2 linked regions of the Terriglobus roseus genome follow. The protein of the gene in region 2 binds, or shares a complex with, the protein of the main gene of each other region. Links are inferred from orthologs where the notes say so. Each region holds a gene or a part of one and is shown on either strand. Other genes may lie near its edges.

Region 1 (15,957 bases), 2.3 Mb from region 2 along the record:
CTGAAGGCCAGCCGCAGTTGTAGATCTTTGCGTAAAGAGAGTTCGAACACATGGCTGCACAGCAGAGAATTCGCATTCGCCTGAAGGCGTATGACTATCGTGTCCTGGACACGTCGACCGGCGAGATCGTTGAGACCGCCAAGCGCACCGGAGCACAGGTTGCGGGTCCGATTCCCCTTCCCACGATGAAGAACAAGTACTGCGTGCTCCGTTCCCCGCACGTCGACAAGAAGTCGCGTGAGGCGTTCGAAATCCGTACGCATAAGCGGCTGATCGACATCCTGGAACCGACGCAGCAGACGGTGGACGCGCTGATGAAGCTCGACCTGCCCGCTGGCGTTGACGTGGAAATCAAGACCGTTACCAAGTAACACAAAATTTCAATAAACCGGCAGTGCCCCGCTGCGTGCGTGGGCATGATGAGGAGAGAATCACATGGCAGTAACAGGTTTGCTCGGTAAGAAGATTGGCATGACGCAGGTGTTTGACGACGCCGGTGTTGTGCACCCGGTCACCGTGATCAAGGTTGGCCCTTGCGTTGTCACCCAGGTGAAGACGCAGAAGACTGACGGCTACGATGCCGCACAGATCGGTCTGGTGGAGTTCGTAAAGGCCTCCAAGCTGACCAAGGGTCTGGCTGGTCACCTGGCGAAGAGCGATGCTCCGCCGGTTCGTGAGATCCGTGAAGTGGGCATTGAGTCCACGACCGGTGAGAACGAGGGTGAAGGCGCTGTGAAGGCTGGCGATCGCGTTCTGGTCGACATCTTCGACGGTGAGCGTTTCGTTGACATCATTGGTAAGTCGAAGGGCCGCGGTTTCGCGGGCGTGGTTCGTCGCCACGGCTTCGGCGGTGGCCCCAAGTCGCACGGCCACATGTTCCAGATTCAGGGTTCGATCGGTGCATCGTCGTTCCCCTCGCGCGTATTCCCGGGCCAGCGCATGCCGGGTCACCACGGTGACGCGCAGATCACGGTTCGCAACCTGCGTATCCGCGGTATCGACCTTGAGGACAACCTCCTCCTGGTTGAGGGTGCGGTTCCGGGACCCCGTGATGGTGTGATTCTGATCTCGAAGTCGAAGAACCCGCCGCGTGAGCGTCGTGGATTCGCCGGTTCGGGTACGGTTGATCCGCTGAAGGCTTCGAAGAAGGCTTCGGGTAAGAAGAAGTAAGAACTGACGGCAGAGCAATCTCTGGTTGCTCTGCCGCTTAGTGTGTAAGTGCAGTAACTCGCATCGTCTGCGGACTTAGTCGGAATGAGTAAGTCGACAGCAGGATGACAAATTGAACTTAGGGCGCTCGCAATAGAACGAGGGCCAGAGGAAGCAAGATGGCAAAGATTAACGTAGTCGATCTCGGCGGGAACAAGGTCAGCGAGCTTGAGCTTGCAGACGAAGTGTTCGGCGTCGAAGTGAATGAGTCCCTGCTGTGGGAGTCGGTAAAGCATTACCGGGCTGCGCTCCGCCAGGGAACCGCCGCCACCAAGAACAAGAAGCTCGTGTCGGGTTCCGGCAAGAAGCTGTGGAAGCAGAAGGGAACCGGTCGTGCCCGTGTGGGTTCGGTGCGTTCGCCTATCTGGCGTCATGGTGGTACGGTTCACGGACCCCAGCCCCGCTCGTATGAGTACGCCTTCCCCAAGAAGAAGCTGCTCGGTGCTCTGAGCTCTGCTCTTGCTTCCAAGCTGCAGGACGGCAAGCTGACGGTTGTTTCGACTCTGGATGTTGCTGAGCCGAAGACCAAGCTGTACCGCCAGGCTCTGGACAAGCTGGAAGCCAAGAAGACCGCACTGCTGGTCGAGAGCGGACAGAAGCTGACCGACAACCTGTTCCTGGGTTCGCGCAACCTGGACGGCGTTGAGCTGGTGCTGAGCTCGGAGGTTCACCCCTACGACCTGCTCCGCTACGAGCACGCCATCTTCTCGCAGGATGCTATTGAGGCTCTGCAGGAAGTCCTGAAGAAGAATGTGTCGCGCCGTAAGCTGGCTGCGAAGAAGGAGGTTGCGTAATGGCAACTGTTTACACCACCATTCGCCGCCCGCTGATTACGGAAAAGGGCATGATCGCCAAGGAGACCGAAGGCACTCTGGTGTTTGAGGTTGCTGCTGGCGCGACGAAGAATGAAGTGAAGCATGCAGTGGAGAGCCTGTTCAAGGTGAAGGTTGCTGCGGTTCGCACCGCCAACTACCTGGGCAAGGAGCGCCGCCGCGGTCGCTTCACCGGTTTCAAGCCGGACTGGAAGAAGGCATATGTTCGCCTGGTTCCGGGTTCGAAGATGCCGGAGTATGTCAACTCGCTCTAAGGAGCGAAACAGGTCAGCAAGTCAGCGAGTCTGCAAGTCATCGGATCTCGCGCAGTAAGTGAACTTGAAGGCTTGAGTACACGAAGTAACCCCAATCCGCGCGCCTGACTAGCTATGCGGATGGTAAGGAAGTTAGGGAAATGCCGATTAAGACATTCCGACCGATTACGCCGACACTGCGCTTCCAGTCGAAGCTGGTGAACTCGGACATCACGACGAACGAGCCGTACAAGCCGCTGCTGGCAACGAAGCAGCGCACAGGCGGCCGTAACTCCACCGGTAAGCTGACGATCCGTCATCACGGTGGTGGCCACAAGAAGAAGCTTCGTATTATCGACTTCAAGCGCGACAAGTTCGGTGTACCCGGAACCGTTGCGACGATCGAATACGATCCGAACCGCTCCTCGCGTATCGCTCTGATCAGCTACAAGGACGGCGAAAAGCGCTACATCATTCAGCCGGTTGGCCTGAAGGTTGGCATGACGGTGACCTCCGGTCCCGACGCCGACATTCTGGTTGGCAATGCTCTGCCGCTGCGCAACATCCCTGCTGGTACGACGGTCCACAATGTGGAACTGCGTCCTGGTAAGGGTGCACAGATGGTCCGCTCTGCCGGTTCGTCCGCGCAGCTGGTTGCGAAGGAAGGCGACTACGCTCTCCTGAAGCTGCCCTCCGGCGAAACCCGCCGCGTGTTGGTGGACTGCATGGCAACGGTTGGCCAGGTTGGCAACACGGATCATGAGAACATCTCGCTCGGTAAGGCCGGTGCAAGCCGCTGGCGCGGTATCCGTCCGACGAACCGTGGTGTGTCGATGAACCCTGTGGATCACCCGCACGGTGGTGGTGAAGGTAAGACCTCAGGCGGACGTCATCCTGTTACGCCGTGGGGACAGCCGACACGTGGTTACAAGACCCGTAACAACAAGCGGACCGATGTGTTCATCGTCAACCGCCGCAGCAAGTAATTCAGGGAGCGAGAGGAAAACATGGCACGTTCTACAAAGAAGGGCCCATTTATCGACGCCCACCTGATGACGAAGGTTGAGGTGCTGAACACCGCGAACAAGAAGGAAGTCGTTAAGACTTGGTCGCGTCGTTCCACCATCTTCCCGGAGTTCGTGGGTCACACCATTGCCGTGCACAACGGTAAGAAGTTCATTCCGGTCTACGTGACGGAGAACATGGTGGGTCACAAGCTGGGCGAGTTTGCCGCAACGCGTACCTTCAAGGGCCACGCAGCGAAGGCTGAGACGGCCAAGGGTCGTTAAGTCGGGATTAGTTACGTCAGCCTCCGGTTCTGCCGGAGCGCGATAAGGAAGAGTTATGGCGAAGACAGCCGAGAAGAGTGCAGTACGTGAGTTCCGCGCCGAGGCGCGGTTCCAGCGGACCAGCCCGCAAAAGGCGAAGCTGGTGCTGGACACGATCAAGGGCCAGAGCGTGGAAAATGCTCTGAACACCCTGATGTTCACCCGCAAGCGCATTGCTCCCATCGTGGAGAAGGCGCTGCGTTCCGCAGTTCAGAACGCAAACTACCTGAGCCAGGAACAGGGCTTCGATCTGGACATCGATCGTCTGTTCGTGAAGCAGGCTGTTGCAAACGAAGGCCCACGCATGAAGCGTATCCGCCCTGCCCCCATGGGTCGTGCGTTCCGCTATCAGCGTCGCCTTGCTCACATCATCGTGACGGTGGCGGAGAAGAAGTCTGTTGAGGCAACAAAGCAGGCTGAGGCTCCGGTAGCGGCTGCGGAGGGTGGCAAGAAGAAGGCTGCTCCGGCAAAGAAGGCTGCTGCCAAGAAGGCTCCGGCGAAGAAGGCCGCGAGCAAGAAGGCTGCTGCGACTGCGTAAATTTATGGCCGGGCTGTAAGCCGGCCCGGCATCGCCGAGAAGTTGAGGCGGCGAGTAAGTACTGAGTAAGTTCGGAACTAAGTTCTCCGGACGCGAAGTGAAGGGATTAAGTTATGGGTCAGAAGGTCCATCCGTATGGTTTCCGCCTCGGCGTGAACAAGCCGTGGAAGTCGCGCTGGTTTGTGGAGCGTGACTACGACAAGCTGCTGGTTGAGGACGTGAAGCTCAAGGCTGAGCTGCGCGAAAAGCTGAAGGCTGCTGGTGTCTCGTCCGTCGAGATCGAGCGCCCAGGCAACAAGCTGCGCCTCATCATCAAGACCGCCCGTCCGGGCATCATCATCGGCCGCAAGGGCGCTGAGATCGACAAGCTGAAGGCAGACATCCAGAAGCGTACGAACCGCGAAGTGTTCATCGACATTCTGGAAGTCAACAAGCCTGAGCTGGATGCGCAGCTGGTCGCAGAGAACATCGCTCTGCAGCTGGAGAAGCGTGTGTCGTTCCGTCGCGCGATGCGTAAGAGCGTTGATTCGGCTCTGCGTTTCGGCTGCAAGGGCATCAAGGTTCGTGTTTCGGGCCGTCTGAACGGCAACGAAATCGCACGTTCCGAGTGGTATCTGCAGGGTCGTCTGCCGCTGCACACGCTGCGCGCAGACATCGACTACGGCTTTGCCGAAGCGAAGACCACCTACGGAATCATCGGCGTGAAGACCTGGGTCTACCGTGGCGATATCTACGAGCAGAAGCGCCGCCGCGACAACGTCACGACGACGGGTGCGTTCTAAGGAACGACAAACATTGCGGGGTTGAGTAATCAACCCCGCGTAACACCAAGAACAGAAGGCGCGCGGAGACTGGGCCACTTATCTAGGTAAGTGACGCCAAGGCCGCAGCGGGAAAGAGTGCAGTTATGTTGCAGCCCAAGAAGGTTAAGTACCGTAAACAGCAAAAGGGCAAGATGCGCGGTAAGGCATGGCGCGGTTCCGAGCTTGCATTTGGCGACTACGGTTTGAAGGTTGTGGAGTGCGGCTACATCACCGATCGTCAGATCGAAGCAAGCCGTATCGCAATGACCCGTTACATCAAGCGTGGCGGTAAGGTTTGGCTCCGGATCTTCCCGGATAAGCCGATCACCAAGAAGCCCGCAGAAGTTCGAATGGGTTCTGGTAAGGGTGCGTTGGATCACTGGGTTGCAGTGGTTCGCCCCGGCAAGCTGCTCTTCGAGATGGAAGGCGTTCCGGTTGAGATCGCGAAGGAGGCCATGCGCCTTGCTTCGAACAAGCTTCCGCTCCGCACCGTTTTCGTGCAGCGTCCGAACATCAAGGCGATTGACCCCAAGGCTTCCGCAGCCGCGTAACTGCATAGCGTCTCTGAATGCAGACGCTGAATGAGAGATTGAAATGGAACTGAACAAGATCCGCGAATTTACGGACAGCGAACTGAAGGAGCAGCAGGCCCAGGCGGGCGAGCAGCTCTTCCGCGTTCGCTTCCAGAAGAGCCTGGGCGATGCCGCAGGCGTGAACAAGCTGCGCGAACTGAAGAAAGACATCGCGCGCATCAAGACTGTGGCGCGCCAGCGTGAGCTTGGCCAGGCCGTGGCTCCGACGGAGTCGGCTGCGCCCGCGAAGAAGACCCGTAAGGCGAAGAAGGCATAACGATGGCTGAGACGACTGCTACGACTACTGCTACGGCAGAGAAGATTGGCCACCGCACCGAGAAGATCGGCCTGGTGACCTCGACAAAGATGGACAAGACGATCGTTGTGTCGGTGGAAATGCGCAAGGCGCACCCCAAGTACAAGCGCATCGTGAAGTCGAACAAGAAGTTCTACGCGCATGACGAGCAGAACTCAGCCCGCGTTGGCGATCAGGTCCGCATCCGTGAGACCCGTCCCACCAGCAAGCTGAAGCGCTGGAACCTCGAAGAGATCGTTCGCCGCTCGAGCCTGAGCGAAGCGACTCCGGCTTCGAAGTAAGATAAGAGTTTGCCCGTCGCCGGCATCGTTCGGTGACACTATGGGCATGACGCGTCCAGCGCGACGATCGTTGAAGATGTCGTTCAGCGATCCGCTCCGCGGCCGCGACCATTTAGTGGATTTGACTGGGGCGAGATAGCCCCCGGCCTTAGGCTCTGGAAGCCTCGAAGGTCAGGAGAAGAAGCAATGTCCGTACAAATGCGTACGATTCTGGACGTAGCCGATAACTCTGGCGCACGCCGTCTGCAGGTCATCCTGCCTCTCGGTGGTGGTCTGGGTAAGAAGGCTGGTCTGGGCGATGTGGTGACGGCAGCGGTGAAGGAAGCTTCGCCCGACGGCACCGTGAAGAAGGGCAAGGTTGTTAAAGCCGTGATCGTGCGCACCCGCAAGGAAGCGCGCCGCAAGGACGGCACCTACATCCGCTTTGACCAGAACGCAGCCGTCGTGATCAACGACGCAGGCGAGCCGGTGGGAACCCGTGTATTCGGACCCGTGGCCCGCGAACTGCGCGACAAGAAGTTTCTGAAGATCGTTTCGCTCGCTCCGGAAGTTATCTAACTCTCTCGAAGCGTAGGTTCCATACAAAGACCGCCGGCAGTCGCTGGCGGTCTTTGTCGTCTGGACACACAACTTTCTAAGGGAAGAATAGAACGATGGAGTACCGACTTATCTATTGCAGCCGTAACCGGATCGAAGGCTCGGAGCAGCAGATTGCCGAAGAAATTGAAAAGATCCTCATAAGCTCTCGCAGGAACAATGAGCAGCACAACATCACGGGTGCCCTGCTGTTCAACGGCCTCGCGTTTGCGCAGGTGCTTGAGGGGCCACGCGCCGCCGTAGAAGCTATCTACGCCACAATCTGTGAGGACAATCGGAACAGCCACAACGTCCTGCTGGAGACCGGCGACATTGCCAAACGGGACTTTGCTCGTTGGTCTATGGCGTATTCCGGACCGGATTCCAATGGCCATCTCTACGAACACTTAAAGCTTGCCGACGTCGAGACGGATGGAGCTGGCGTTGCGAAGCGTGTGCTGGACCTGTTGAAGAGCGTTGTGCACGCGCACGTCTAGGTTTGCTTGGCGCTTGGGTTTAGTCCGGCGTGGTCTGGGCGATATGGTCCACGATCAGATCTTCAATTTGGCCTGTGCCTTTCTTTAGGCGCAGGCCAAGTTGTTTTTCCAGGGCGCCGGTAAAGGTGGGCCCGCCGCCATCGCTGGTGGTCTGCGGAGCATTCGCTTCGTCGATCTGGAAGTCGAGTGTCATGTCGTAATGGCCGGTCAGGCCGGTCGCATCCACCATGCGATCCATGCCGCGCCCGCCGAGAACACCGCCCAGGCCATCGAAGAGGGTGCATGCTTCCGGCAGTGTGACGTCGATCATGCTGACATGCATGATGCCACCTTCTTTGCGGTTGATCTGCAAACCGCAGAGGACAGGGGATGGTTTACTCGGTACCGATTCTTGAACCGGAGAGCCGGGTTTTAAACAACCGGGTGTCGTTTCATGAGGCTTCAGATTTGGGCCAGTCACGCCGGGTTTTGCCACGCTGAGCAGGTTGACCATCCCTGTGTGGTTTTCCCGATGGGCCTTCAGAGCGAAACGGTCTTCCAGCAGATTGCGCAACATCAGGCGTATGTCTTCCATGTTCTGCGAGCCTTCCGGCGGACGCGCAACGATGGTGTACTTCTGGTGCTGCGCCCACTCGGGCAACCGCGCGCGCATGGCTCGGGCCTCGACTTCGTCGTTGACACCATAGGCGAACATGATGAGCGGCGGGAGAGCGCCAGTCATCGTGAGCAGGCCGTGCGGCGTCTGTGCTCTGCCCAGGGCGATCATGAAGCCGAGGCCTTCCATTGGAGCGTCGGGCGCAGCTGGCTTGACCGAGGCGGATTCGAAGGTAAGTGCGGTCGTTGACCTCTGTGCGTGTATTGGGAGAAAGAGCAGGCAGACCGTGAGACTGATTAATTCATAGCGTCGGGCCTTACGATTCATGTCGCGGCTCCAAAAGGAAATCATAGGGATGGACGGTATGACTGCTTAGACGTCTGGTTCTCGTCTGGCAACGCCTCTAAACTCTAGAAATACGGGGGCCAAAGAACGTGGTGCAACACATTCCAAACACGACGGTTGACCGCATCGAAGCCATCGGTATTGATGCAAACGGTTCGTTGTGGGTAAAGCCAGCCACGAAAACTTTCCCGATGATGTACCGGGAAGGCATGGAAGTCCATTGGGATGCCTCCCGACAGTGCCTGTATAGTCCACTCCCGCGGGAGTGGAGTTATCTGCAGTGGTTTTGCCAAATCAACCGAGCTGCTGCCGAACAAGGGGTGGCGTTGGTGGTGGACTCGCAGACTCAATGGAACAACCTTGACCAACATCTTCGCGATGAGATCGTACGCACTGTCAATAAGGCAGATTTGTCCGGATAACTAGCAAGATCGATGCTTCTATGCTTGTATTCGCGCAAGTTTTCGCGTAAAGTAGACAAGTTTGGTCCAACTGCATCACCTCGACCTGCGGAGGTACTCGCAGAGGCCTGTGTCCGGGACCACGGCACGGGATAGGGAGTAACGAAATGGCACATGTTTTGAAGAACGATCAGGTCATTGTTCTGGCAGGTAAGGACAAGGGTAAGACCGGCCGAGTACTGCGGATTGTTACGGACAAGAACCGCGTTCTGGTGCAGGGCATCGGCATGATCAAGAAGCACGTCAAGCCGAATCCTCAGGCAAACATTAAGGGCGGAATCTTGGAGCAGGAAGCTCCGATCCACCTTTCGAATGTGGCTCTGGTGGATGGTAACGGCAAGGCGACTCGTGTAAGCATCCGCGTGGTTGACGGCAAGCGTGAGCGCATTGCCAAGACGACCGGCGAAACGATTGCTTATCCGAAGGTGAAGTAAGCGATTTTCAGATAGCAGGTGCGTAAGTGCCTGCGCTGTTCGTTGGAAGACCTCTCTGGCTTGCCAGGTGCGTTCCGGCGAAGTTCTCAAGCGAGCAGCGAATCCAGAAACACAGGAACACCCCACGAAACGGTATACGGGCCGTGACGCGAGTCGAAGCCCAATCCGATGACCGTGGAGAAAGCGAAGTAACGACAGTGGCACGACTCCGTGAGAAATATACAAACGAGTTGAAGACGGCCGTTCAGAAGGAGCTGGGCATCACGAACGTGATGGCAGTGCCGAAGATCGAGAAGATCGTCATCAACATGGGCCTCGGTGAGGCGACGCAGAACAACAAGATCATCGACCCGCTGGTCAGCGATCTGGCAGCCGTAACGGGTCAGAAGCCGGTTCTGACCAAGGCGAAGAAGTCCATCGCTCAGTTCAAGGTGCGTGAAGGCCAGTCGATCGGCGCCATGGTCACCCTGCGCGGCGAAGCGATGTTCGAATTCCTCGACCGTCTGATCTCGGTGGCTCTGCCCCGCGTGCGCGACTTTAAGGGTGTTTCCTCGAAGAGCTTCGACGGCCGCGGCAACTACACGCTCGGTCTGCGTGATCAGCTCATCTTCCCCGAAATCGATTACTCGAAGGTGGAGAAGCTGAAGGGTATGAACGTGACCATCGTGACGACCGCTGCGGACGATAACAGCGCGCGCGTCCTCCTCAAGCACTTCGGCATGCCGTTCCGCGCATAGCCCAATAGAGATCGGAGCAAATAGATATGTCGACTACTGCAAAAGCAGTCAAGGACGCAAAGAAGCCCAAGTTTAAGTGCCGCCAGCACAACCGCTGCCAGCTCTGCGGTCGCCCCCGCGCATTCCTCCGCAAGTTCGGCATCTGCCGTCTGTGCTTCCGTGGTCTGGCGCTCAAGGGCGAGATCCCAGGCGTCGTAAAGTCCAGCTGGTAGTGCTTCGCACCGTTCTCGACGTCGCTTCTGCGACGGATCCGAGTAGCGGTGGAGAGTATGGGCCGGCTCGCTTTGCGGCGAGCCGGTTGTAACACTTAAGTAAGTTAACGAAATCCCTTGCAGGTTCTGCCGCCATCCTTGGTCGCAGCAAACGAAGGGTAGAGAGAAGAGTCATTATGAACCTGACCGACCCAGTAGCAGACTTTTTGACCCGCGTTCGCAACGCCATCAATGCCCGCCACCAGAAGCTGGATGTTCCTGCCTCGAACCTGAAGGCTGAGATTGCCCGCATTCTGAAGGAAGAGGGCTACATCACCAACTACAAGACGGTGGAAGAAGAAGGCAAGCGTACGCTGCGCGTTTACCTGAAGTACGACGCTGACGGCACCTCTGCCATCCTCGATCTGAAGCGTATCTCCAAGCCTGGTTCGCGTGTGTACCTCGGTTCGCAGGACATCCGCCGCGTTCAGGGTGGACTCGGTATCTCGATCCTCACCACGCCGAAGGGTGTGATGACGGGCCGTACCGCTCGCAAGGAAAACGTCGGCGGCGAAGTTCTCGCTCACGTCTGGTAGTGCTTCGCACCGTTCTCGACGTCGCTTCCGCGACGTGATTCGTGCAACGGTGCAATGTCTTGGCCAGAGCAAAGCTCTGGATGTAGTTCTGAAGTTTTCGCAGTTACAAGTTATTCCCGCGAAGCAATTCGCGGTGGCTGCAGTGGAACGGTCTGCAGTGGTTAGTTCATAAAGCTAACTGCTGCAGGATCCGGGACTCGCAAGCCGCAAGGAAAAGTAAATGTCACGTATTGGTTTGAAGCCGATCGCTCTGCCCACAACCGTGAAGTACACGGTGAACGGCAACGACGTTGAAGTTACCGGCCCCAAGGGCAAGGTCACCGCTCTGCTGCCCACCGGCATTCGCCTTGAGGCGAAGGACGGCGTGCTGCACGCAGTTCGCGACAACGATTCGCAGAAGGCGATTCACGGCCTGGCTCGCGCACTCATGTTCAACGCTGTTGAAGGCGTGACCAACGGCTGGAAGAAGGAACTGGACATCGTCGGCATCGGTTACCGTGCTGAGATGAAGGGAGCGGGCATGGTTGTATTCACGCTCGGCTACTCGCACCCCATCGAGTTCCCGCTGCCTGCTGGCATCACGGTCACCATCGACCCGAAGCAGACGCACCTGACGGTTGAAGGAATCGACCGCCAGAAGGTTGGCCAGGTGGCCGCCGATATGCGTTCGCTGCGTAAGCCTGATCCATACAAGAACAAGGGCGTACGTTACTCGGACGAGAAGCTGAAGAAGAAGGTCGGCAAGACCGGCTCCAAGTAAGTTTTCAAGTCTTAGTAGGTAGTTTGAGTTCCGGCTACCTACTAAGACTAAGAACTACAACCGCAACATCAACCCGAGGCGATGGACGAGATGCCATCGCTCACCATACCGAACGCAGATGCAGGGCATTTGCGCCGATAGGGAAGGAAAGAAAAAATGATCACTGCACCTCAGCGCAATGTCATCCGGAAGCGCGTTCACAAGCGCGTTCGTGCGAAGATCGCCGGCACCACCGAGCGTCCTCGCCTGAACATCTTCCGTTCGCTCAACCACATCTACGCACAGGTCATCGACGACTCCACGCACACCACGCTGGCTTCCGCCTCCACCGTCGTTAAGAAGGGTGAAGAGAAGAAGAGCGGCGGCAACATCGCTGCAGCCCAGGAAGTGGGCAAACTGGTTGCAGAGCGTGCAAAGGAAGCAGGCGTGACCAAGGTTGTGTTTGACCGTGGTGGTTACCTGTATCACGGCCGCGTCAAGGCCCTGGCCGATGCCGCGCGTGAAGCCGGTCTCGAGTTCTAACTCAGGTTTAGCGAAAGAGGATATAGATGGCAATTCGCAAGAAGATTGATGCAAATAAGCTGAACCTGAAGGACCAGGTCGTCGCGATCAACCGCGTGACCAAGGTCGTTAAGGGCGGTAAGAATATGTCGTTCGCAGCACTGGTTGTGATCGGCGATCCGGATCAGGGCATTGTGGGCTACGGCAGCGGTAAGGCCAAGGAAGTTCCCCAGGCGATCCGCAAGGGCATTGAAGCGGCCAAGAAGAACCTGCACAAGGTGAACCTGACCGAGACCTCGATTCCGCACCAGGTGCTGGGCCGTTATGGCTCGGGTCACGTGCTGCTGAAGCCGGCTCCTGAAGGTACCGGTGTGATCGCAGGTGGCGCGGTTCGTGCGGTGATGACGTCTGCCGGTGTGCAGAACGTTCTGACCAAGTCGCTGGGAACAGCGAACCCGCACAACGTGATCAAGGCCACGTTTGACGCGCTCATCCAGCTGCGTGACAAGGCTGCTGTTGCAGCTCTGCGCGGCAAGGATGTTCAGGAACTCTAAGGCTGCAACGACATTTGGCGGAACGGATTTCCGTTCCACATGAGGATAAGGTAATGGCAGAAAACACGGGCAAGATCAAGATCCAGTACTACCGCTCGAAGATCGCGACGCCGGTCAAGCACAAGCTGGTGGTTAAGGGCCTGGGCTTCACGCGTCTGAATCAGATCGTTGAACGCGAGGACACGCCCTCGGTTCGCGGCATGGTTGCGGCAATCCCGCACCTGGTTCGCATCGTCGAGTAAGTACTTCGTCCGGTCCTCGGCATCGCTTTGCGATGTGCGTGGGCTGGCGGGAATGACATGGGTGGTTTGCTTCAGCCTATGAGGCAAGCCACCATCAACTTAGCCTGGCATTGATCAGGCGATAACAAGACTGACATAAAACTTGTGTCAGCGGCCGCAGAAAGCATCGCGGCAAATGCGAGTCGGACCGAACGGTCTGGCGTGAGCGAGGAAAGCACAATGGCACTGAATCTTTCGAATTTGAATGCGCCGAAGGGCGCGAACAGCAACAAGAAGCGCGTGGGCCGTGGTATGGGTTCGGGCATGGGCAAGACGTCGACGCGCGGTCACAAGGGCCAGCGCTCGCGTTCGGGTTCGCGCTCGATGCGTGGTTTTGAAGGCGGCCAGATGCCGCTGCACCGCCGCCTGCCGAAGCGTGGCTTCACCAACATCTTCCGTCAGGAGTACCAGGTTCTGGCTCTCGACACGATCCAGCTCTTTGCTGCAACCAAGAACGTCACCGAGCTGACCGTCGAAGCAATGCTGGAGAACGGTCTGGTTCGCAAGAAGAAGGCCCTGGTGAAGGTCCTGGCAAACGGCGAGATCAACACAGCTGTAACCGTGTACGCGCACAAGGCTTCCAAGGCTGCACAGGCGAAGATCGAAGCAGCTGGCGGCAAGCTGGTTCTGCTCGGCGCGCCGGCTGCAGAAGAAGCAGCAGCGTAAGTGGCGTCTTCGCTGCGCGCCGCGATATCTGCGCGTAGAATGAAGACACACGGATTTCAAGGGAAGGGTCGAGCCGTGATGGCTCGGCCTTTGCCTGTATCGGATAACTCCGAAAGTTTAAGTAGAACGGGCCGTAAGGCCTGACTGGATAAGCCCCGCCGATGTTTGACAAGCTGGCCAACATCTTCCGAATTCCTGAGCTGCGCACCCGCGTGCTGTTTACGCTGGGCCTGCTTGCCGTTTACCGCCTTGGCGGACACATCCCCACCCCCGGTATCAACGCTGACCTGCTTGCGCAATACTTCGCGCAGAACGCGGGTTCGTCGCTTGGTCTTGTGGATCTGTTCACCGGTGGTTCGCTTCGCCGCCTCACCATCTTCGCGCTGGGCATCATGCCGTACATCACGGCGTCGATCATCTTCCAGCTGCTGACGGTGATCTATGAGCCGCTGGCCAAGCTGCAGAAGGAAGGCGAAGTGGGTCGCCGCAAGATCACACAGTGGACCCGCTACGTAACAGTGCTGCTGGCCATCGTGCAGTCGTTCGCGATTGCCATGATGCTGACCAAGTCCACGACCGGCGCGCCGATGGTGACAATGGGTTCGAAGTCGTTCATCGCGCTCTGCGTGTTGACGCTCACGACCGGCACTGCCTTCATCATGTGGCTGGGTGAGCAGATTACGGAGCGCGGTATCGGCAACGGTATGTCGCTGCTGATCTTCACGGGTATCGTGGCTGGCTTGCCGAACGGCATCAACGATCTCTACGAGAAGGCTCGCGATTCAGCATGGGGCGGATTCACGCCGCTGGCAATCGCCATCCTGATCGTCGCCATGATCGGTGTCGTGTACTTCATCGTGTTCGTTGAGAAGTCGGAACGCCGCATCCCGGTGCAATATGCAAAGCGTATTGTGGGCCGCAAGATGATGGGCGGTCAGTCGACGCACCTGCCGCTGAAGGTGAACTCCGGTGGCGTTATGCCGGTGATCTTCGCTTCGTCGATCCTGTCGGCACCGCTGCTCTTCGCGAACACGCAGTTCGTACAGAACCACACGTTCTTCCGCGTGATTGCAGATGGTCTGAAGCCGGGCGAGCCCTGGTACCAGATTCTCAGCGCCGCCGCGATCATCTTCTTCGCGTACTTCTACATCTCAATCGTCTTCCGTCCGGATGACATTGCTGACAACCTGCGCAAGTATGGCGGGTTCATCCCTGGCATCCGTCCCGGTCGTCGTACGAGCGACTTCATCAACGACATCCTGACCCGCATCACGCTGGTTGGTGCTATCTACCTGATCATCATTCAGCTCATTCCGCAGATGATGATCTCTGGTGTGCACCTGAACCATCTCTGGCTGGTGGGACCGTTCTTTGATCGTCTGCCGAACTGGATCACCAATGGCCTGGGCGTGAACTTCTACTTCGGCGGCACCTCGCTGCTGATCGTAGTGGGCGTGGCCATGGACACCGTGCAGCAGGTCGAGTCGCAATTGATCATGCGTCACTACGAAGGCTTCACGCCAAAGAGCGGCCGTTCACGTGGCCGGCGGAGCTGGTAAGAAGACGTGGCAGAACATGAACTGAATCAAACACCGGCTCCAGTGGATGGCTTCATCCCTGGGCCGGTGCTTCTTCTGGGCGCACCTGGAGTCGGTAAGGGAACGCAGGCGCAGATTCTGATGGACCTGTGGGGCATCCCGCAGATTTCCACCGGCGACATCATCCGCGAGAACATCAAGCTGGGAACCCCGGTTGGCCTCGAGTTCCAGGATCTCGTTGCGCAGGGCATTTTCGTTCCCGATGAGCTTGTTAACCGCATGGTGGCATTGCGTTTAAGCCAGCCAGATGCCGCTCGTGGATACATTCTGGACGGCTATCCCCGGACATTGGGGCAGGCAGAATGGCTGGATGAGCAACTTGCAGGAGATGGCTTTCCAGTCGAAGGCTGGGAAGTGTCGCCCGCCGGCAAACTTCCAGTGATTGCAGTAAGTATCGAAGTTCGGTATGATGAGTTGTTGCGTCGTATCACTGGTCGGCGCACAGGTCCGGTCTCCAAGCGGATTTACAACATCTACACCAATCCTCCGCTCGTTGAGGGGGTTGATGATGTGGATGGTCAGCCGCTTGTGCAGCGCCCGGACGACACCGAAGAAGTCTTTGCGGAGCGGATGCGGCAGTTTGCGGATCTGACTGCGCCGGTGATCGAGCATTATCGCGCCCAGGGCCGGTTTGAGGTTGTGGACGGCGAGCAGCCGGTGGAAGTGGTAACGGAAACAATCGTCGCGGCGCTGAAGCGTCTGCGGCGCGAGGGCATGTAAGCAGTACCGATGGCGATCGCGATCAAAACACCGCAGGAAATCGAGAAGATGCGTGCAAGCGGACGCATCCTGCGTCAGGTCCACATTGCAGTGGAAGCGGCTGTGAAGCCGGGTGCTACCACCATGGACCTGGAGCGCGTTGCCGAGGCGAAGATTCGTGAACTGGGCGGTAAGCCGGCGTTTAAGGGATACAACGATTATCCCTGCTGCCTGTGCACCTCAGTGAACAACGAGGTGATCCACGGGATCCCCTCGGAGAAGAAGGTTCTGCAGGAAGGCGACATTGTGTCGGTGGACTGCGGCGTGATTCTGGAAGGCTATTACTCGGACGC
Region 2 (11,420 bases):
CCGTTCATTTCGCGTGTCTGTTGCTGCTGCTTTCGAGCCTGGCAGTGTCTGACGCGCGTGCCAGCAGCGTGGAACCGGCACGGACTCCCGGTGGCGTCTTTGTTCGCAATCTGCTGCTTCAGGCAGCAATTGAAGAATCTGAGCCTGTCACGACCGGTCCGGCTAGCGAAGAACCCCAAAGCTTTACGGCTGCTACGTCATGTGAGCATGGCGTTGTTCGCCCGGTAAATGATGCCGCGGTTCAAACAGCGCACGTGCACGCTGTGACTGGAAACAGCCTGTAGCGCGCCGTAGATGAGAGTGCCGTACGTTATCGCGGTTGCTAATTGCACCGCGCCCTCTTGATCGCGCTATTTTCCGTACCAGCAAGGACGACCCCTGTGTTTAACAAGACTCTCGCCAAACTGTTTGGCACCTCCAACGAACGCGCTGTGAAGCGCATGCAGCCCATCCTCGATCAGATCAATGGCTTCGAACCCGCTCTTCAGGCGCTCACCGACGAACAGCTTCGCGCCAAAACGGTGGAGTTCCGCGAACGCATTGCCACGCGTACCGCTGACATTGTTGATCGCGATGAACGCATTGCCGAAGAGAAGGTGGTTCTGGACGAGCTTCTGCCGGAAGCCTTCGCTGTGGTTCGCGAAGCTGGCCGCCGTGTGGTGGGTATGCGTCACTTCGACGTGCAGATGATCGGCGGCACCGTTCTTCACCAGGGCAAGATCGCTGAAATGCGTACGGGTGAAGGTAAGACGCTAGTCGCCACACTGCCTTGCTACCTGAACGCGCTCGCTGGTCGCGGTGTTCACGTGGTTACCGTGAACGACTATCTGGCTAAGCGCGACGCCGAGTGGATGGGCAAGATTTACGGCTTTCTCGGCATGACCGTTGGTGTCATTGTTCATGATCTTGACGACCGCGAACGCCGTGCAGCGTATGCCGCAGACATCACCTACGGTACGAACAACGAGTTCGGCTTCGACTACCTACGCGACAACATGAAGTTCGAACTGAGCGAACTTGTTCAGCGTGGACACTACATGTCCATCGTGGACGAAGTGGACTCGATCCTGATTGACGAAGCGCGTACGCCGCTCATCATCTCTGGCCCCACAGACCAGACCACTGACAAGTACGAGCGCGTGAATGTAATCATCCCAGAGCTTGAGTTGGGTGAGTTCACGGAGACGCTGGAACAGAAGATTTACACCGGAGACTTCACGGTAGACGAGAAGGCTCGCTCCATCACTGTGACGGATGAGGGTTGGGAAAAGATCGAAGGCCTGCTCGGCATCGGTAACATTGCTGACCCCGAGAACTGGGATCTGAAGCACCACGTGGAGACTGCGATCAAGGCCCACAACCTCTACAAGCGCGACGTAGAGTACGTGGTGAAGGACGGCGAAATCATCATCGTGGACGAGTTCACGGGCCGTCTGATGCCGGGTCGCCGCTGGTCCGATGGACTACACCAGGCCGTGGAAGCGAAGGAAGGCGTCAACATCCGCAAGGAAGATCAGACGCTCGCCACTATCACCTTCCAGAACTACTTCCGTATGTACAAGAAGCTCTCCGGCATGACCGGTACGGCGGAGACGGAAGCCGCCGAATTCGACAACATCTACAAGCTCGAAATCACAGTCATCCCGACCAACCGCATCATGCAGCGCATTGAGCACCCGGACGTGGTGTATCGCACGGCGAAAGAAAAGTACTTTGCCGTGGCAGATGAGATTGATCGTCTGCACGCGAACAAGCAGCCGGTACTGGTGGGTACGACTTCGATCGAGAAGTCGGAAATCCTGAGCGAAATTCTGAAGCGCAAGGGTGTGCGCCACGTTGTTCTGAACGCGAAGTTCCACGAACGCGAAGCGGAGATCGTTGCGCAGGCCGGACGTCTGGGCATGGTGACTATCGCCACCAACATGGCGGGTCGTGGTACCGACATTCTGCTGGGCGGCAATGCCGAGTTTATGGCGCGTCAGGAGCTGGCAAAGAGCGGCGTCGCGAAGCCGCTGGCCACTGTGGAAGGTGAGATTGCACCTGTTGCAGCACCGGGCATGTACCGCTTCTACTACCAGAACGAAGAGCATGAGTGCACGCAGGCAGAGTGGGATAACGCGTTGGATCACTTCGCCACTGACTGCAAGCGTGAGCATGAGGCAGTTTTGGAGGCTGGCGGTCTCTTCATCATTGGTACGGAGCGTCACGAAAGCCGTCGTGTCGATAACCAGCTTCGTGGACGTGCGGGCCGTCAGGGCGATCCGGGTGCAGCGCGTTTCTACCTGTCACTGGAAGACGACCTGATGCGCATCTTCGCGCGTGAGTGGGTCAGCACGCTGCTGCAGCGTCTGGGTATGGAAGAGGGTGTGCCGATTGAAAGCGGCATGATCACCAACCGTATCGCCGCTGCGCAGAAGGCCGTGGAAACGCAGAACTTTGAATCGCGTAAACACGTTCTGGAATATGACGACGTGATGAACAAGCAGCGTGAGGCAGTCTACGGTCTGCGTCACAACCTGCTTGAAGGCGTAGACCAGAAGGAACTCGTCCTAGAGGACTACACGGCCACGGCGCTGTCGAACATTCTGGATGAGACGGCTCCTGCCAATGTTCATGCTGATCAGTGGAACGTCACTGAGATGAAGACGAAGCTGGTCGACATCTTCGGCACAGACTTCCCGCAGGTGGACTTCGCGGCATTGAATCGCCACGAGCTTGGTGACACTCTGTTTGAAGGCCTGAAGCAGCGCTTTGAGGTGAAGGAACAGATCCTTGGGCCGGACACTCTGCGATATCACGAGCGCGTCATCATGCTCAGCACGCTGGACGGTCTGTGGAAGGACCATCTTCTTGCGATGGACCATCTGAAGGAAGGCATCGGCCTGCGTGGTTACGCGCAGCAGGATCCGCTGGTGGCCTACAAGAAGGAATCCTTCGAGATGTTTGAAGCCATGATGCAGCGCTTCCAGGAAGACACATTGCGCAACCTGTACCGCATGCAGATCGTTGGTCCGGATGGCATTCCGATTGAGTCGCTGGAGCAGTTGGAGGCTCTGCGAAGCATGGCAGCACAGCCGGTGGCACCGCCTCCGCCGCAGCTTCCTCAGACTCCGCCGCCCATGCGCATGAGCGGTGGCAGCGAAGTGGAAGAGCAGCCTCGCCAGCCAGAACCGCCGCAGTTCCCAACCAGCCGCGGACCGCAACGGCAACAGTACGCTCCGCAGAAAGCGACCAGCGGACAGAAGCCAAAGCGCCGCCGGTAAGAAAAGAGAAACGCCGCAAGCAACAATGCTTGCGGCGTTTCTCTTTTACAGGAAGTGCCCAGAGTTATCGACAGTGTGTGAACTCTATTGCGCGGTCTTTTGGTGCTGCGCAGTGTTCCGCGGCGGAGAGTTTGCCAATCGCATCAGGTCAAGTACTGAACGGACTGAGACCGGTTTTTCATTTGCCGGGACAAGATGTTTGTAGACGCCCTGAATCTGGTGCTGAGTCATGCTGAGCGTGACTTGCAGATCGTCATAGACCGAAAGTATGTGGCTGTCTGGGCCGTATCTCTGCAGCAGACGCCATGCCTGATATGCAGCATCTTTCCCAATGCCTTCCTTTTCTGCCTCGTCACGGAACTGTTCCAAAGGAGATTTACGACGCTTCGCTTTGCGTTGTTCGGCTGACGCTTCACCGCTGGCAACCAAAGTATTTGGTCGACGTCTGGTCCGCCGCAACCCGATCATGCCAGCGAGAATCCAGAGGACTGTGCCCAGCAGAAGGATGAGCGGAAGCAAGGGAAGCCAGGGCAGCAGCGATTTGACGAACGCGGGCATGCTCTCCGAGTTCACAATCAGGCGATCCACTTCATTTTCAATGCTGCCGACCGTAAAGGAATACGCCACCAGAACACCCGAAAGCACGGCGAGAGCGACGCCCGCAGAAATCTTCCGCTTGTGCGCCACGCGGCGGCTGGTGTTTTTTGCGACACGGCTTATCGGAGCCGAGGCGGCTGATGAGTCATCGTTACGTGCTGCTACAGGCAGGCGGCTCGCGGTATCTTGCATTCGCACTTCAGGCGACGGCTTAAGGAAAGTTGAAGCGGAGAGCTCTTTGGAAACACGGGGAGATGCGGTTTCATGTGTTTCGGACACCGCGCGATTGCGAGCTTCAGGTACCGCCGGAACACTGACAGAGGGACGTGATCCAGACAAGCCTGAAGGGCGTGAAGGCCGAGATCGCGAGATGCCAGACGGGCGCGCGTATCCGGGCTTCGGATCGTCGTTTGATGGACGATTCCGACGACTTTCCGACGCTGGAACAGGCGCAGCTTTCGCCAACGACTGCTCTTGCGACCCACGGTCTGCCATGGACGTGAGTTGCACAATCTCCGTGTGGGACGGAACGTCTTGCGTCGGCGCAGGCGGAGAAGGCGCTACAGCGCGCACTTCTGGTTGAGGCGGGCGGAGGGCTTCGATCTCTTCGGTGAAATAAGAGATATTCGGAGCAAGAGAACTATTATCCGTCGCTCTTTTGACGGGATAAGGTGCCGCTTTGGGCTGTCGGGGGAGCCTGCGCGGCAGGGAAGAGCTTGCTTGGGTCGTGTCCATGGGCGCAGAGTGTGGGAGCCTCTATGAACGTATCAGACCCCGGATTATCACGCAGTGGTTACTGGGATGTTGTGAAATCCTTGTCGCTGTCTTTCGCGGCGGCTTGCGCGCGCCGAATGGCTGAAATGCGTACAACAGGACGCTTCACAGAATCCATGAGCGACTGCCGCTTTGCCGACTGCACCGCGTTCAGCAGATCCATCACGGTGAGAATGCTTGGCTGCGTGCCGGGCGATTCCTTGCGATCTGTATTGCGGAGAAGGTTGCCGTATGTGTCCTGCACCTGCTCCGGAGTCATGTTCAAATCCTCAACGAGACGATCATCCAATCGAGCTCGCATGCTACTGGCGTAATAGGGAAGAAGGAGCTGGTAAGCCTGTGTTGAGATCCTTGGGCGAATCCCCCTGGCTTCTGTGATCTGACGGAACTTCTCCAGAGTGATGACTTCGCGTCCTGCAAGCTTGCGGGTCTTCTTAGCACCACGAATGCTTCGATAGAGAAACCGTAGGATGCCAAACACCATCAAGGCTGCCACGATCAGTCCGATGGCAGGGTAGACAACTTCCATGATTTTGACGACGGCACTGTTTTCGCTTTGCGCGGAGCTATTCAACGTGGAAAAGAAATTATCCGCAGCGGTGGCAAAGCCTGCCACGTTGTAGACATAGCCCAGAAACAAAACGGCAACCACAACGATAAGAAGTGCGCCAAAAGCGGAGTTCCCGGATTTGTGGTCTTCGCGGCGACGCCGAATCTGCGGATCGGTGCTGCGCCGCCTGGGCGAGCTATCCATTGCGCGCCGACCAGAGCGATTTGCATGAGACGTATCTGTGGAACGGCGTTCGCCGGTTGGCGAAACGCGACGATCGCGGGCGCTGGGAGGATCAGGCAGAGACATGAACAACCCTCTCGGGAGGGAAAGCGTAGTGCAACACGCAAACCCTACGTGAAGGGTGCCTCAAAGTAAAGAAAAAAGGCTATCGCTGTCCTTCAGCGGAGATGGACTTTCGTCCTGTACAAGCGGCCAGAATTCGCTGCACTGTGCGTTCGCGCACGTCTTCCGTCAGGTCATAGACCTCGTGATTCCGATAGACGCGGATTGTCTGTCGAGTGGTGTCCACAAGAACTTCGCAGTGGTGGCACTCGCAGAGATGAGACTGAATTTCCGACAACAACTCAGGTTCAACCTGTCCGTCGAAGTAATCCGTCATTTGAGCCAGAAATTCCGTGCAGGTCATCGGACGCCTCCGCGGGTCTGTGTGTGCGTATCGAATTGACCAAAGAGCAGCTTCACGGTCTGACGCTCCCATCCTTGCGCTTCAGGTATCGGCTCAAACGCTCACGCAGTTGAAGCCTTGCCCGTAGCAGTCTCGACTTAACCGCCGGGACACTCAATCCGAGCGCCTCTGCCGTTTCTTCCGTCGACAAGTTTTCGATGTCGCGGAGGGTGAAAACGGTGCGGAAACCTGGCGACAAACCTGAAATCGTCTTCTGCAGGATGTCTCCAAGCTCGGAAGAACTGTACTGCTGCTCAGGATCAGGTGTCCAATCGGCGAAATCACGGGGGATGGACCCCTCTTCCGTCTGCACTTCCTGGTCCATGGAGACGGTACGGCTGGTTTTGCGTTTCCGCAGCCGCATCAGGCTCTCATTCACGGCGATACGCGTCAGCCAAGTGGAGAACTTGCTGTTGCCCTGGAACTGGTCCAGCTTGCCGTAAGCCTTCATGAAGACGTCCTGAGTAATATCCTCAGCGTCTTCGCGGTTTTGCGTGATGTGCTGCGCTACGCGGAATATCTGGCGGTCATACTGCCGTACCAGCTTTTCAAACGCGGCGTCGTCACCGTTGCGCGCGGCTTCAACCAGCGCAACGTCGGGGTGAATCTCTTCTGTTCCGGTCTGTTCGGCTACCGTTGGCATGCGTCCCAGTCAGTGTACTTGGCGCCATTCGTCCCATCAACCAAACCTTTTGCAAACACGCGGATTTTCAGGCTGGGTAAGGCCATGAGAAGGCACGATTTCCACGAAGCAGATGTGGTTGGGGTTCATTGCCACTAACCCGCGCAACGAATATACTGGGTAAGTCGGAGAGTTGGCAGAGCCCGGTTGAATGCACCTGACTCGAAATCAGACATAGGAGCAATCCTATCGGGGGTTCGAATCCCTCACTCTCCGCCATTTCCTTCCTAATTGCTTTAGATTCAGCGGCCACTCAAGCTGTTACTTACTGTGTGACATTTTCGAGGGCTGGACTTTCCTGTCCGCATTAATCTGCTTTTCGCCACGGTTTTGCAGTCAGTCACTGAGCCTTTGGTCGCTCAGCCAACGTGAATCCGTATAGCGTCGACGGGAGTCGTATCTAGGTCAGACCTTTTCAGAGGACCTATGTCAAAGACATGGAATCAGACCCGCGTTGCCGAGAAGCTTGGCATCGTATATCCACTGATCCAGGGACCGCTTGGCGGTTTTCCATCGCAACGCCTGACGGCCGCAGTGTCCAACTTCGGGGGACTCGGCTCTTTCGGAGCCCATGGTCTTGAACCGTCCGTGATCGACGAGCGAATTGCGGAGATTCGTTCTTTGACCTCGAAGCCGTTCGCCATGAATCTATGGGGCTCAATGGAAGATCAAGGAGCTCATACTTCGGATGATGCCGCCTTCCAAAGAGCGCTGTCGCATCTGTCCCCACATATCAAGAAGGTTGGCGGAACAACGCCAAGTTACTCCCCATACAAAGCGATCCGGTTTGAAGATCAGGCACGTGCTCTGTTCGATGCAGACGTGCCCGTGTTTTCGTTCATCTACGGTATCCCTCCCAAAGAGATTCTCGATGAGGCGCGCAGGAAAGGCGTGATCACTATAGGAACGGCGACCACGCCTGACGAAGCATCCGCATTGGAACAAGCTGGCATTGATTTGGTTGTTGCGTCAGGCTTCGAAGCAGGCGGGCATCGAGGATCATTCCTGCGCTCATCCGAGGACTCTCTTACCGGGACGATCTCCCTGGTTCCGCAAACAGTGGATCAAATAAGTATTCCCGTCATCGCAGCGGGAGGCATTGCTGACGGACGTGGCATCGCAGCCGCCTTCGCGCTCGGTGCTGAAGGGGTTCAGATGGGAACAGTTTTCTTAGGTTGTGAGGAATCTGGTGCGCATCCGGTTCACCGGGAAGCGATTCTCAGTGGCAAAGCCAAGCACACCTCGCTGACCCGTGGCTTTACGGGAAGGCTCGCTCGTGGCATCCACAATGAGCTTCTGGAGACACTCAATCGACCCAACGTGGAGATTCTGCCTTACCCGTTGCAGAGAGGACTCATGCGGAGTCTGGCACTTCCTGCTCAAGAAGCCGGAGATGCTGAACTGCTTGCTCTCTGGGCTGGTCAAAGTGCGAATCTTACTCAATGCACCAGCGTAGAAAAGCTGCTGACGGAACTTGTTGAGAGTGTGGAAGACAAGATCGACCGCTAGTGATTGGGAGCGCAAATCCTCTCATAAGTGAGATGACTCGTCCGGTAATCAGCGACGACGCATTCGATCTGTGCGAAGAATTTCACAACTTGCACGCATCATCTTGGTCCGCCTCGCCTTCTAATGGGCGAAAGTCATTTCCTAAAAAGATAAGGTGGCGTCCTATGCAGATCGGAATGATCGGACTCGGCAGGATGGGAAGCAACATGGTGCGGCGGCTCATAAACGCAGGCCACGAATGCGTTGTCTACGCACGCACCCCTGCTACCGTTGCGAAGGTTGCAGCGTACGGCGCCACGGGCGTGGCTTCCATTGAAGAACTTGTCGAACGTCTCACTCCGCCGCGTGCGCTGTGGCTGATGGTGCCGGCGGGAGCAGTCGATGAAACTGTTGCGCAGATCCTTCCCCACTTCAGCGCCAACGACATCCTGATCGATGGTGGGAACTCGTATTACGTTGACGACATCCGTCGTGCGAAAGAAGTTGCTGAATCCGGTGTGAAGTGGATCGATGTTGGAACGAGCGGAGGTGTCTTCGGCCTCGAACGTGGGTATTGCCTGATGATCGGTGGCGACGAGGCATCCGTGAAAACACTGGATCCCATCTTCAAATCCCTCGCTCCGGGACGTGGCAGCGTAGATCGCACGCCGGGTCGAGAAAGGCTCCCCGCCAGCACCGCGGAAGATGGCTACCTGCACTGCGGACCTTCGGGTGCGGGCCACTTCGTCAAGATGGTTCATAACGGGATCGAATACGGGATCATGGGCGCGTATGCCGAAGGCCTGAACATCCTGAAGCACGCAAACGCAGGCAAAACGGTCGATTCAACCGACGCTGAAACCACTCCGATGCGAAACCCCGAGCTGTATCAATACGACTTTGCATTGCCGGAGATTGCAGAGGTCTGGCGTCGTGGCAGTGTCGTCTCATCATGGCTCTTGGATCTGACGGCTACCGCGCTGGCCGCATCGCCGGAACTTACGGAGTTTGGCGGAAGGGTCTCAGATTCCGGTGAGGGGCGTTGGACGTCTATCGCTGCTATTGACGAGGGTGTTCCTGCAGACATCCTTACCACGGCCCTCTACGCCCGGTTCACCTCCCGCGAAGGCAGCGTCTTCGCTGATAAGTTGCTATCCGCCATGCGGTTTCAGTTTGGCGGCCATGAAGAGAAGAAAGCGTAGCCGGAAAACTGGCCAGATGCGTGTGTCCATGTGGGACGGGACCGGTCTGGGGACGTTTGGGTGGCGGATGATGACCCGCTCTGTTACAACAGAGCAACACCGTGTCCAATATTGTCTCCTCACCTGAACCGACCCAGACGACAGAGTTCGTCAAGGGCCTCGGATTGTTCTCTGCGACTGCCATCGTGATGGGTTCGATGGTAGGCAGTGGCATTTTCATTGTTCCCGCTGAGATGGCGCGGGGAGTGCAATCCCCCGCGTTATTGATCGCGGCGTGGCTGGTAACGGCTGCGATGACCCTGATCGGTGCGCTGAGCTACGGCGAACTGGCTGCCATGATGCCGAAGGCGGGCGGTCAGTATGTGTATCTGCGCGAAGGCCTGGGGCCCATGTGGGGCTTTCTGTACGGCTGGACGCTGTTCCTGGTAATTCAGTGCGGCACCATTGCCGCAGTGGCCGTGGCTTTCGGCAAGTTTTTAGGTGTGTTCGTGCCAAGCGTCTCGGCAAGCCACTGGATCTGGCATATCGCGCATGTTCCGGCATGGCCCGTGGGGCCGATGGTGCTGGGCAACATGGAGGTGGGGCTCTCAACCGCAAACTTTGCCGCCATCATCATTCTGACCTTGCTGACTCTCCTGAACAGCTTCGGTGTGAAGCTCGGCGCACTCATTCAGAACATCTTCACCAGTGCCAAGATTTTCGCGTTGTTGCTGGTGGTTGGGCTTGGCCTGATGGCGAAGAATGCCACGGCGATTGCTGCGAACTTTGCCAATGGAAGCTTCTGGGCCGGGGCAGGTGTCCACACACTGCACCCAGTGCAGGTGGGAGTCGGCGGCCCGACAGCGATGGTTGGGTTTCTGACCGTGATTGCTGTGGTGCAGGTCGGCTCGCTGTTCTCATCCGACGCATGGAATAACGTCACCTTTACCGCAGGCGAGATAACGAATCCGAAGCGGAATCTGCCGTTGAGTCTGGCGATTGGCACGGGTGTGGTTCTGTTGCTGTATATCGCAGTGAACTTCATCTACCTGGCGGTGCTTCCGCTCCACGGTATGGCTGACGGCGGAACAATTCTGCAACGGGGCATCCAGTTTGCCAGCGAAGATCGTGTGGCCACGGCGGTGATGGAGCAGGCATTTGCCGGGTATGGCGCGCGGATCATGGCGTTGGCGGTCATGATCAGCACCTTTGGCTGCGCAAACGGCATGCTGTTGAGCGGCGCTCGTGTTTATTACACGATGAGCCAGGACGGTCTGTTTTTTAAGGCGGCTGGAAAGCTTTCACCCAAGTCAAAAGCTCCGGTGGTAAGCCTTTGGGTCCAATGGGCGTGGACCTGTCTGCTCTGTCTGTCGGGGTCGTACGGGCAACTGCTGGATTATGTGATCTTTGCAGTGCTGGTGTTTTACATCCTGACGATTGTGGCGCTGTTCCGGTTACGCAAAACGCGTCCCGACGCGGAGCGCCCGTACCGAGCCATTGGATATCCCGTGTTGCCGGGGTTGTACATCGTAATGGCAAGCTTCATCTGTGTTGTACTCTTGCGATATAAGCCGCAATACACCTGGCCGGGGCTGATCCTGGTGCTGCTGGGACTCCCGGTGTATTTCCTTTGGCGGGGACGCTCTGCGTCTGCTGCCGCGTAGTTTGATTTTGTTCTAGAGGTAACCCGACTGATGGCGAATCTTTTTGCCCGTAAAACCATGGATGTCCTGCTCGCGGAGGCACGCGAAGAGGGCGCCCACACACTGCAACGGTCGCTTGGACCGTTTGCTTTGACTTCGCTGGGTGTTGGCGCGGTCATCGGCGCGGGCATCTTTGTGCTTGCGGGCATCGGCGCGCACAATGCGGGACCGGCCTTGATCCTGTCCTATGTACTGAGCGGCCTGGGCTGTGTGTTTGCGGGTCTCTGCTATGCGGAGTTCGCTGCAATGATTCCGCTGGCGGGTTCTGCCTACACCTATGCGTATGCAACGCTGGGCGAGATTTTCGCGTGGATCATCGGCTGGGACCTGACGCTGGAATATGCGATGGGTGCCTCGACGGTGTCAGGTGGATGGTCGAATCACTTCATCGAATTCCTGAACATCTTCGGCATCAAGTTTCCCTTGTGGCTGGCGTATGACCACTGGACAGGTCTGCGTACCGCGACTGACCAGGTGGCACGTGCAATGTTGCA

The links.
Region 1: the proteins of secA (region 2) and secY are in contact, whole or in part, in a crystal structure (PDB 3DIN), measured with the Thermotoga maritima proteins. The link is inferred for Terriglobus roseus from one-to-one orthologs. Residues at the interface, in WP_004082002.1 of Thermotoga maritima: Glu261, Ala262, Arg263, Lys300, Ala301, Arg302, Thr303, Ile304, Ile305, Leu323, Tyr324, Asp325, Pro326, Val329, Ser330, Tyr333, Ile336, Lys340, Phe345, Val349, Glu363, Phe364, Tyr374, Ser375, Gly376, Gly377, Glu393, Ile395, Thr482, Ser483; in WP_004081795.1 of Thermotoga maritima: Glu108, Gly109, Glu110, Glu111, Ala236, Glu237, Arg238, Arg239, Ile240, Thr241, Ile242, Gln243, Tyr244, Ala245, Arg246, Arg247, Val248, Thr249, Gly250, Arg251, Arg252, Val253, Tyr254, Gly256, Ala257, Ser258, Thr259, Tyr260, Leu261, Pro262.

What each region holds. Positions count from the first base shown.
Region 1 is NZ_LT629690.1:227,360-243,316, forward strand. The notes cover bases 12,839-15,667. They hold secY (preprotein translocase subunit SecY), read left to right. Parts: upstream 12,839-13,468; coding sequence 13,469-14,866; downstream 14,867-15,667. Other genes in these bases: rplO (50S ribosomal protein L15), read left to right, coding at 12,839-13,307; BLT38_RS01230 (adenylate kinase family protein), read left to right, coding at 14,873-15,625; map (type I methionyl aminopeptidase), read left to right, coding at 15,635-15,667. Outside these bases: rpsJ (30S ribosomal protein S10), read left to right, coding at 51-371; rplC (50S ribosomal protein L3), read left to right, coding at 436-1,170; rplD (50S ribosomal protein L4), read left to right, coding at 1,329-2,003; BLT38_RS01120 (50S ribosomal protein L23), read left to right, coding at 2,003-2,296; rplB (50S ribosomal protein L2), read left to right, coding at 2,437-3,261; rpsS (30S ribosomal protein S19), read left to right, coding at 3,283-3,564; rplV (50S ribosomal protein L22), read left to right, coding at 3,620-4,141; rpsC (30S ribosomal protein S3), read left to right, coding at 4,255-4,923; rplP (50S ribosomal protein L16), read left to right, coding at 5,049-5,495; rpmC (50S ribosomal protein L29), read left to right, coding at 5,539-5,793; rpsQ (30S ribosomal protein S17), read left to right, coding at 5,796-6,113; rplN (50S ribosomal protein L14), read left to right, coding at 6,300-6,671; BLT38_RS01165 (BLUF domain-containing protein), read left to right, coding at 6,767-7,186; BLT38_RS01170 (TIGR03435 family protein), read right to left, coding at 7,206-8,108; BLT38_RS01175 (hypothetical protein), read left to right, coding at 8,219-8,548; rplX (50S ribosomal protein L24), read left to right, coding at 8,695-9,021; and 9 more genes. UniProt on the Escherichia coli protein: The central subunit of the protein translocation channel SecYEG. Consists of two halves formed by TMs 1-5 and 6-10.
Region 2 is NZ_LT629690.1:2,491,455-2,502,874, reverse strand. The notes cover bases 41-3,463. They hold secA (preprotein translocase subunit SecA), read left to right. Parts: upstream 41-380; coding sequence 381-3,263; downstream 3,264-3,463. Other genes in these bases: BLT38_RS10525 (hypothetical protein), read right to left, coding at 3,348-3,463; BLT38_RS10535 (hypothetical protein), read left to right, coding at 41-284. Outside these bases: more of BLT38_RS10535, read left to right, coding at 1-40; more of BLT38_RS10525, read right to left, coding at 3,464-4,052; BLT38_RS20510 (hypothetical protein), read left to right, coding at 4,187-4,363; BLT38_RS10520 (hypothetical protein), read right to left, coding at 4,654-5,493; BLT38_RS10515 (anti-sigma factor family protein), read right to left, coding at 5,573-5,833; BLT38_RS10510 (RNA polymerase sigma factor), read right to left, coding at 5,886-6,515; BLT38_RS10500 (NAD(P)H-dependent flavin oxidoreductase), read left to right, coding at 6,981-8,063; gnd (phosphogluconate dehydrogenase (NAD(+)-dependent, decarboxylating)), read left to right, coding at 8,228-9,244; BLT38_RS10490 (APC family permease), read left to right, coding at 9,346-10,887; BLT38_RS10485 (amino acid permease), read left to right, coding at 10,918-11,420. UniProt on the Escherichia coli protein: Required for protein export, interacts with the SecYEG preprotein conducting channel.